2 regions of the Alteromonas lipotrueae genome follow, and region 1 is predicted to be linked to the other one. Evidence: predicted binding sites of a transcription regulator. Region 1 holds the regulator's gene; the other holds the start of a gene.

Region 1 (5,157 bases):
AGCACGTGGCGGTGGTAGGTGACGATATGCCAGATACGGGCATGTACCCCCACGCAAGCGTAAAAATTGCAGTAAAAGACGCACATCCTACGGTTGCACAACAAGCAAATTGGATCACTACTTTGCCAGGCGGCTTTGGTGCAGTACGCGAAATATGTGACACCCTGCTTCAAGCAAACGATAAGCTTCACGGTATTCAAGGTGCTAGCGTATGAAGGTATTAGGCTTTGACCGGTTAGGCTTAAGTATTTCGGTGTTATTTATATTGGCATCCGCCATGTATATTCCGATTTGGATGGAAGAAGATCCTACCCAGCAAACTGACCAAGGATTGGATGCATTAAAGCCCGCGTACAAAGCAAAAAACTTAACGACCACCTTATATAATCAAGACGGCCAATTAAATCACAAAGTATTTGCGGCATCGATGGAACATTACGACCAATTGGGCTTTGTTTTATTCCAAAAGCCCAGATATACATTATATACCGACGACGCACAGTCACCGTGGGAAGTCACCGCAACAGAAGGTACTTTGTACAATAACGAATTGATACAGCTAGAAAATAATGTCGTTATTGAAAACCAAAGTGTCGATGACTTTGTAAGGACAATACGTACAGCGTTTATAGAGATAAACCTGTACACTAAGCAAATGACATCTGATCAGCCCGTGGAAATACGTGGCTTACAATATGTGATTAACAGCAATGGGTTTAACGCCAACTTGCGTACCCAGGAATACGAGTTAATAGACCATGTACAAACCATTTATTCGCCTAGCCACTAAAGCATTAGCGACCAGCCTCGCTGTTAGCCTTTTCTCTACTGTGGCTTTAGCGGCTGAAAGCGACTTCAACAAACCGATTAAAGTTGACTCTAAATCGCAATTTGTTGACGGTAAAAACAAAACTTCATTGTTTAAAGATGATGTACGAATTACCCAAGGTTCTTTGGTGATAAATGCCGATGAAGTTGAGGTTATTGCCAGCGAAGGAGATGGACGAGAGATATTTGTTGCTCGCGGCAAACCTGCCAGCTACTCGCAAAAATTAGAAGATGGCGCCCCCGTTACCGCCAAAGCCAACGAAATACGCTATGAAGTGGTAAATCGAACTATTTCTTTACAAGGGAATGCAGAGCTACAGCAAGATACCAGCAAAGTACAAGGCGACAAGATTACTTTCGACATGGTCACGGAACAATTGCTTGCAACAGGCGGCGAAGACGGTGAAGGTGGTAGAGTAACTACGGTATTTACGCCTGAGGCAATACGTAAAGCGTCATCGAATAACGAAGGCGATAAGGCGGACGGCAACTAATCATGGCAACGTTGAGCGCACAGAGTCTTGCAAAGGCGTATAAAGCCCGTCAAGTGGTTCGCGATGTAAGCTTATCAGTTTCGACTGGGCAAATCGTTGGATTACTCGGCCCCAATGGTGCCGGTAAAACCACAACTTTTTACATGATTGTAGGCTTAGTACCCCTTGATAAGGGCAAAATCAGTATTGATGACAGCGAATTAACCCATGAGCCCATGCACGAGCGTGCACGACGCGGAATTGGGTATTTACCGCAAGAGGCCTCAATTTTTAGAAAATTGACGGTGTTTGAGAACATCATGGCTATCTTACAGACCCGTAAAGGGTTGAGTTCAGCGGAACAAGAACAAGAAGCCGATGCGCTACTTGATGAATTTAATATTAACCATATACGTAATAGTACGGGTATGAGTTTATCCGGTGGTGAACGTCGCCGGGTAGAAATCGCGCGAGCATTAGCCGCTGATCCGCAATTTATTTTGCTTGATGAGCCATTTGCTGGTGTTGATCCTATATCGGTTAATGATATAAAGAAGATCATTCAACATCTTCGTGACAGAGGAATTGGAATCCTCATCACCGATCACAACGTAAGAGAAACACTGGATGTGTGTGAGAAAGCGTATATTGTGAGCCAAGGCGAACTCATCGCGCAAGGGACAGCAGAACAAGTTTTAAGTAATCAGAAAGTAAGGGATGTATACCTAGGAGAACAATTCAGGCTATAGTTACTGTAACCGAATTGTCATTTTCAGTTTTAAGCACGGGTATATTCACAACAAGAGTTTAAAAATAAGACGTAGATGAAACCATCTTTACAGCTAAAGTTCAGTCAACAACTTACCATGACACCGCAGTTGCAGCAGGCAATCAAGCTGCTGCAGTTGTCTACGCTCGACCTGCAACAAGAGATTCAGGAAGCACTAGACTCAAACCCACTTTTGGAAGTTGAAGAAGGCGGCGATGACCATCCTGTTGAGAAAAACAACATGGACGGCGACGACCCTTCTGTAGAAGCTGCTCCTACTGCATCTAGCGATTCGTTAGAAGCAGGTGACGCGCTTGAAAAGAACGACCTTCCCGATGAACTGCCAATCGACAGTACGTGGGATGAGTATTACTCGGCCTCTTCTGCTCCCGCTCCTGGTCCATCAAATAATGATGACGACCAACTGTTTCAGGGTGAAACCACCGACAATATTCAAGACCACTTGCTATGGCAAATGCGGTTAACCCCGTTTTCGGATACCGACCGCGCCATTGCTACCGCCATTATCGACTCAATCGATGAATCTGGTTACCTGAACGTCCCCATCGAACAGATTTTAGAATCGGTGAATTCTGACGACGTAGAAGAATTGGTGGAAATGGACGAAGTTGAATGTGTACTCAAACGTATTCAAATGTTCGACCCTATCGGTTCAGGTTCGCGTACACCGCAAGAATGTTTGCTTGTACAGCTTCGCCAGTTCTCAGACGATACGCCATGGCTTGCAGAAGCAAGACAACTTATCAATGAGTACTCGGACCTACTTAGCAGCAAAGACTACCGTACGTTAATGCGCAAGAGCCGTTTGAAAGAAGATCAACTTCGCGAAGCCATGCGCTTACTGCAAACGTTGAATCCTCGTCCAGGTAGTGCATTAATTACCAAAGAACCGGAATACGTTATTCCTGATGTTTCGGTAAACAAGAAGAATGGCCGCTGGGTGGTAGAACTTAACCCCGATAGCTTGCCAAAGTTAAGCGTAAATCAGCAATATGCCGCTATGAGCAGACGCTCTAAAAACAGCAGCGATTCGCAATTTATTCGCTCACATATGCAAGAAGCCAAATGGTTTATAAAAAGCCTTGAATCAAGGAACGACACCTTGATGAAAGTAGCAAACTGTATTGTGCAGCAACAAATGGGCTTTTTCGAGCACGGCCCAGAAATGATGAAACCAATGGTGCTAAATGATGTCGCAGAAATGGTAGATATGCATGAATCCACCATCTCACGTGTCACCACGCAAAAATATATGCATACCCCACGTGGCATATTTGAGTTGAAATATTTCTTCTCTAGTCACGTAGCAACGGAATCTGGTGGTGAGTGTTCATCTACCGCTATTCGCGCACTAATTAAAAAGCTTGTGGCTGCGGAAACGCCCAGCAAGCCATTAAGCGATAGCAAGATTGCTCAATTGTTGGCCGAACAAGGCATCAAAGTTGCCCGGCGGACAATAGCAAAATACCGGGAATCATTATCGATTCCGCCGTCAAACCAACGCAAAAGCCTTATTTAAAGGCCTTGATAATTTAAGGAAGACGAAATATGCAAATCAACCTTACCGGTCATCATGTCGAAATTACTGATTCTTTGCGTAGCTATGTCGATACTAAGTTCAGCAAACTAGAGCGTCACTTTGATCACATATCTAATGTGCATGTCATCCTGAACGTCGAAAAACTTAATCAAAAAGCCGAAGCCACCATGCACCTCAGCGGAGCAGAAGTGTTTGCTTCATCACATAACACCGACATGTATGCGGCGATAGACAGCATGATCGACAAGCTCGACAGGCAAGTTATCAAGCATAAGGAAAAGCTGAAAAAGCACTAAATATTAATATGGAAATTCAAGCCATAGTAAGTTTGGACCGCACCGAGTGTGCGGTTCAATGTAACAGTAAAAAACGTATTCTAGAGATTATTAGCGACATTGCTGCTAAAAATAATCCCGACATCGATCAGGCCACAGTGTTAAATAGCCTACTCGCCCGTGAACGAATGGGAAGTACGGGTATTGGCAATGGTATTGCATTGCCTCACGGTCGATTACCGGGCTTAGAACACGTTATCGCCATTATTGTAACCAGCAACCCTGCCATCGATTTTGATGCGCTTGACGATCAGCCCGTAGATATCTTCTTTGCCCTGTTAGTGCCTGAAGAGAAAACAGAAGGTCACTTACAAACACTTGCTACCGTTGCGGGAAAACTAAGTGATAAAGAAACGGTGAAAGCCATTAGGCGGGCCTCCACCAGTGACGACATTATTACGGCTTTAAGCTAATAAAGCACAGCACCATATTTTAAAAGGGAGAAATGCAGGTGAAACTGATTATTATCAGTGGTCGATCCGGTTCGGGAAAATCAGTTGCACTACGTGCCCTTGAAGATTTAGGCTACTATTGCGTAGATAATATTCCGGTTAACCTTCTCCCTACCCTTACTCATACCGTGGTTGATGAATATGACCAAGTCGCGGTAAGTATCGATGTAAGGAATCTGCCAAAAAATCCAGCGGACTTGGTAGAGATTTTAGATTACCTACCCTCGTCTTGGTCTATGACCATTGTGTATATTGACGCCAGCGACGATGTGTTGGTGAAACGTTTCAGCGAAACCCGCCGATTGCATCCGCTAGCTAAGCTCAACAAATCTTTATCTGAATCGATAAAAGCCGAATCAGACTTACTTGCGCCTATTGTTGAGCGCGCCGATTTGTATATTGATACGGATAAGCTCACAATTCATCAACTCGCAGAGCTTATTCGCGAGCGAATTCTAGGTAAGAAAAGCTCTCGGCTAGTATTGGTCTTTGAATCGTTTGGCTTTAAACACGGCATCCCCAAAGACGCCGACTATGTATTTGACGCCCGCTTTCTCCCCAACCCACATTGGGAGCCCGATTTAAAACACTTAACTGGCTTAGATGCCCCCGTAGAAGTATTTTTAGGTTCCCAGCCTGTTGTAACCAAATTCATTTGGCAAATTCAGAACTTGATAACCACATGGTTACCTCACTTAGAACGCAATAACCGTAGTTATGTCACCATTGCGATTGGTTG
Region 2 (5,157 bases), on a different contig from region 1:
TGATACTGCTAGCTCGTAGCCTTCACGACGCATGTTTTCAATAAGGATACCCAAGTGAAGTTCACCACGGCCTGATACGCGGAATTTATCCGGATCTGGCGTTTCTTCAACACGAAGTGCAACGTTATGTACTAGTTCGTCGTTCAAACGCTCTAGAATGTTACGTGAAGTAACATACTTACCTTCTTTACCAGAAAACGGTGAAGTGTTTACCTGGAAGGTCATAGTAACTGTTGGTTCATCAACAGATAACGGCGTCATCGCTTCTACTTGGTTAACATCACAAATAGTGTCAGAGATTTTAAGCGAACCTAAACCTGTGATTGCGATAATATCGCCAGCGCTTGCACCTTCAACTTCATGACGTGCTAGACCAAGGTAACCATATACAAGGCCAACTTTACCGTTACGCTTCTCACCTTCAGCGGTAACAACAGTAACTTGTTGGTTTGGCTTAACAGTACCGCGTTTAATACGGCCAACACCAATTACACCTACATATGAGTTGTAATCAAGTTGAGAAATTTGCATTTGGAATGCACCAGTGGCATCTGCATCTGGAGGCGATACTTGGTCAACAATCGTTTGGAACAATGCGTTCATGTCTTCAGCTGGCTCGTCGGCGTCTAATGAAGCCCAACCATTTAGTGCTGATGCATATACAACTTGGAAATCTAACTGATCGTCAGTTGCGCCAAGGTTGTCGAACAAATCGAATACTTGATCCATAACCCAATCAGGACGTGCGCCAGGCTTGTCAATTTTGTTGATAACAACAATTGGCTTCAAGCCTTGAGCAAATGCTTTTTGTGTTACGAAACGCGTTTGAGGCATTGGACCTTCTTGCGCATCTACTAGAAGCAACACTGAATCGGCCATTGACATTACACGCTCTACTTCACCACCGAAATCGGCGTGTCCTGGAGTATCTACGATGTTGATACGGTAGTCATTCCAGTTAATAGCAGTGTTTTTCGCTAAGATTGTGATGCCGCGTTCTTTCTCGATGTCATTCGAGTCCATCACGCGCTCTTCTTGCTCACCGCGAGTTTCAAGAGTGCCTGACTGTTGTAACAGTTTATCAACCAAAGTTGTTTTACCGTGGTCAACGTGAGCAATAATAGCAATGTTACGTAATTTATTAATATCAGTGGTATTCATCTAGGGAGCCTGTGTAAATCATTACATGATGTTAAGCATGCATTAGATTTGTTGCAAAAAATGCAGATAGTAAATTTTGCGCGGATTGTACAGAAAAACCACGGCGTTTGCGCACCTTTTTTTTAAAGGGAGGCATGTTTTTCACTATTATAGTCTTTGATTAACGAATTTATTACTTTCGAGCCCTGTTTTCGGTGGTAAGTGAAGACAAGTTAATCTAGGCTAGCTTACGGCTACCTAAATTTAATTTGCACCAAAATATAGCGATTAAGCACCATTTGTGTGCAACACCATTAGTCATTCCGTTATCCTCTTGCTGCTAAGCCAGCAAAATTGGAATCACGATAGATGGCATGAAAATCGCTTTTAGTTTTTCCACTGTTGGGATGAAGCTGATCATTCCGCATTTTTACATTAAACCTGGAGGACACGATGTCAGTAGAAAAGGCATTAGAGCTGATTAAAGAAAGTGAAGCGAAATTTGTTGATTTGCGTTTTACTGATACTAAGGGCAAGGAACAACACGTATCGATTCCTGCCGCTACGGTAGACGAAGAGACATTTGAAGAAGGTAAAATGTTCGATGGTTCTTCAATTGCTGGCTGGAAAGGCATTAACGAATCAGACATGGTACTTATGCCTGATCCTACGAGTGCGGTAATCGACCCATTCGCAGAAGAGACTCAAGTAAATATTCGTTGTGACATCTTAGAGCCTTCTACTATGGAAGGTTACGAGCGTGATCCACGTTCAGTTGCGCGCCGTGCAGAAGAATACCTAAAATCTACCGGCATTGGCGACACTGTATTCTTCGGCCCAGAGCCAGAATTCTTCCTTTTTGACGATGTTAAATTCCACACAGACATGGCCGGCTCTTTCTACAAAATTGATGCTGCTGAAGCAAAATGGAACTCAGGCGCTGATTTTGAAGGCGGAAACATGGGTCACCGTCCTGGTGTTAAAGGCGGTTACTTCCCAGTTCCTCCAGTAGATTCAGCGCACGACATTCGTGCTGCAATGTGTTTAGTAATGGAAGAAATGGGCTTAGTTATTGAAGCACATCACCATGAAGTTGCTACTGCTGGTCAAAACGAAATTGCTTGCGAATTCAACACACTAGTAACGAAAGCAGATGAAATCCAAGTTTATAAGTATGTAGTACATAACGTAGCTCACGCTTATGGCCAAACTGCTACATTCATGCCTAAACCACTTGTAGGTGATAACGGTTCTGGTATGCACTGTCACCAATCAATCGCTAAAGATGGTGTAAACATCTTTGCGGGTGATAAGTATGCTGGTCTTTCTGAAGAAGCGCTTTTCTACATTGGCGGTATTATTAAACACGCTCGTGCAATCAACGCTTTTGCAAACGCATCAACAAACTCTTACAAGCGTTTGGTTCCAGGGTTTGAAGCACCGGTAATGCTTGCATACTCTGCGCGTAACCGTTCTGCATCTATCCGTATTCCATACGTAACGAGCGATAAAGCACGTCGTATCGAAGTACGCTTCCCTGACCCAACAGCTAACCCATACCTTGCTTTCTCAGCAATGCTTATGGCTGGCCTTGACGGTATTAAGAACAAGATCCACCCTGGCGATTCTATGGATAAAGACTTGTACGACTTACCACCAGAAGAAGCGGCAGAAATTCCAACCGTTGCTAGCTCGCTAGAAATGGCACTAGAAGCATTGGATAACGACCGTGAATTCCTTAAAGCTGGTGGCGTTATGACTGACGACATGATTGATGCGTACATCGATCTTAAGTCTGAAGAAGTAACTACGCTTGCCATGACAACTCACCCAGTTGAGTTCGATATGTACTACAGCGTTTAATTAACGCTTAAGTGCTTCAATATACAAAAGCCCGCTTATGCGGGCTTTTTTTTATGCTAAAGCTTTTCTACTATATAAGTAAGAAACTATGAGTGGGTCTCCCTATTGAATATTTATCCCTACATTGTGTTGCTTATGGTGATGGTGTTAACTCCCGGTAAAAGCCATGGGCAAAGCACATCAAATGATCCTGAGGTGTCTACCACCACAAGCTCTCCTGTGTACAAGGTTAAGCAGGCTGACGGCACTATCCTTTATACCGATAGCCCCTCACCGAAAAGCGACACCGTTGAGTTTGATGCTAAAACACAGAATGTAGTGTCCAGTCCCTCAACACCTAAACCCGTTCTGGCTCAAACAACTAAATCGAAGAAAGTAGCCTATAAAGTGGTTATAGCCTCTCCGGCCCCTAATGCCACCCTTCGAAACAATGCCGGAAACGTCACCATACGTGCGAACCAACCGACTTCAGTGAAAGCGCCTCGCTATCAATTAATCTTTGATGACGCCCTATTGCAGAGCAATACAACAGGCGTATTTACCTTAAATGGCATAAATCGGGGCGAACATCAGTATAAGGTTGAGCTCACAGACAATAAGGGCAAGACTCTTGCATCCTCCGCACTACAAACGCTGTTTCTGCATCAAGCTTCAGCGTTAATAAATAGCAACTAACGTTCGAAAGTAGCGCAAAGCCCGCACCATAGCGGGGAACAGAAAAAAAGTAACACCAATTCTGTGCCTACAATTTTTGCCGATACGTTACAATGCACCTATATAGTGCAAAGGAGATAAGCTCGGATGCAATCAACCGAGTTAGACACGCAACAATTTTTGAACAGCCTGAATACTGCGCTTGTAATGGTGGACGATAGATTAAATATTGTTTATGCCAACCACGCAGGGGAAGCGCTATTTGAAACAGGTAGAAAGCAACTATGCGGCCATCGTCTTGACGACTTTTTTCTGCCTGGAAATATCGATACCACTCGCTTACGCGCAGCGCTAAGACACGGAGAAGACTTTACCGAAAATGAAATTCGCCTGTGTTTTAGAGATAACCGCAACGTCATGGTTGATTTAACTGTCACGAACTTGCAATTAGAAGAAGGGGCTAGGCTGCTATTTGAAGTAAAAAAAATAGACCAGCAAAAAAGAATATCCCGTGAAAATTTACAAAACGCACAACATTATGCAGCTCGTGAACTTGTTCGTGGGTTAGCTCATGAAATTAAAAACCCATTAGGGGGCATTCGCGGGGCGGCGCAATTACTTGAGAAAGAATTGAGTGAAGGGCACAAAGAATTTACCCAAATGATCATTGAGCAATCTGATCGACTACGTAATTTGGTCGATCGCTTGCTGGGGCCAAATTCACTTCCCAGATTCAATTGGAGTAATGTACACCAAGCGTTAGAGCAAGTTAGAAGCCTAATGCGGGTTGACTCAGAAACCCCCATTACCATCATTCGTGATTACGACCCGAGTATTCCGCCGTTAATGATTGACGCTGATATGATTCAGCAAGCCGTATTGAATATTGTCAGAAACAGCATTCAGGCGCTAACCGAAAGTGAAACGCCCAATCCTCAGATTCGTTTAGTAACACGCATTGAAAGACAGATGACAATTCAGGGACACCGCCATGCGTTAATCGCTAAAATTAAGGTCATAGACAATGGCCCAGGCATTCCCTCAGAAATAAAGGACACGCTTTTTTACCCCATGGTGAGCAGTAAGCAAAATGGTTCCGGCTTAGGGTTATCGATATCGCAAACATTGATAAACCATCACGGCGGAAAAATAGATGTAGATAGCCACCCTGGGCACACCGAATTCGTAATTTATATTCCGATAGACCGCAAGGAGACAGGCAATGACGAATGAGTCAGTATGGATTGTCGATGACGACAGTTCTATTCGTTGGGTGCTTCAAAAGGCCTTACAAACAGCAAGCATCGGATGCTTGTGTTTTGAAAACCCACAAGATTTACTCCTTCAGTTACAAAGCGGTCAAGCGCCGGAAGTGATTATATCTGATATTAAAATGCCGCAGATGGACGGAATGACACTCCTAAACGAAGTGCATGCAACCCACCCTATGATGCCCGTAATTATTATGACGGCGCATTCAGATTTAGACAGTGCGGTAAA

What was found. Region 1 encodes sigma-54, which starts transcription at its own class of promoters, with help from an activator protein. Its sites were predicted from a motif close to GTTGGCACGNNNNTNGNNT; they were not measured.
Region 2: glnA (glutamate--ammonia ligase) is a predicted target of sigma-54. The motif match lies at 1,509-1,527, and genes of this name have one in related genera.

The regions. Positions count from the first base shown of each region.
Region 1 is NZ_JAESDJ010000001.1:166,535-171,691, reverse strand. It holds gene kdsC (3-deoxy-manno-octulosonate-8-phosphatase KdsC) at 1-215, shown strand, start outside; gene lptC (LPS export ABC transporter periplasmic protein LptC) at 212-790, shown strand; gene lptA (lipopolysaccharide transport periplasmic protein LptA) at 759-1,322, shown strand; gene lptB (LPS export ABC transporter ATP-binding protein) at 1,325-2,050, shown strand; gene KYS23_RS00695 (RNA polymerase factor sigma-54) at 2,126-3,610, shown strand; gene hpf (ribosome hibernation promoting factor) at 3,640-3,927, shown strand; gene ptsN (PTS IIA-like nitrogen regulatory protein PtsN) at 3,936-4,379, shown strand; gene rapZ (RNase adapter RapZ) at 4,418-5,157, shown strand, end outside.
Region 2 is NZ_JAESDJ010000003.1:195,009-200,165, forward strand. It holds gene typA (translational GTPase TypA) at 1-1,161, opposite strand, end outside; gene glnA (glutamate--ammonia ligase) at 1,594-3,003, shown strand; gene KYS23_RS06195 (DUF4124 domain-containing protein) at 3,109-3,678, shown strand; gene glnL (nitrogen regulation protein NR(II)) at 3,805-4,890, shown strand; gene glnG (nitrogen regulation protein NR(I)) at 4,880-5,157, shown strand, end outside.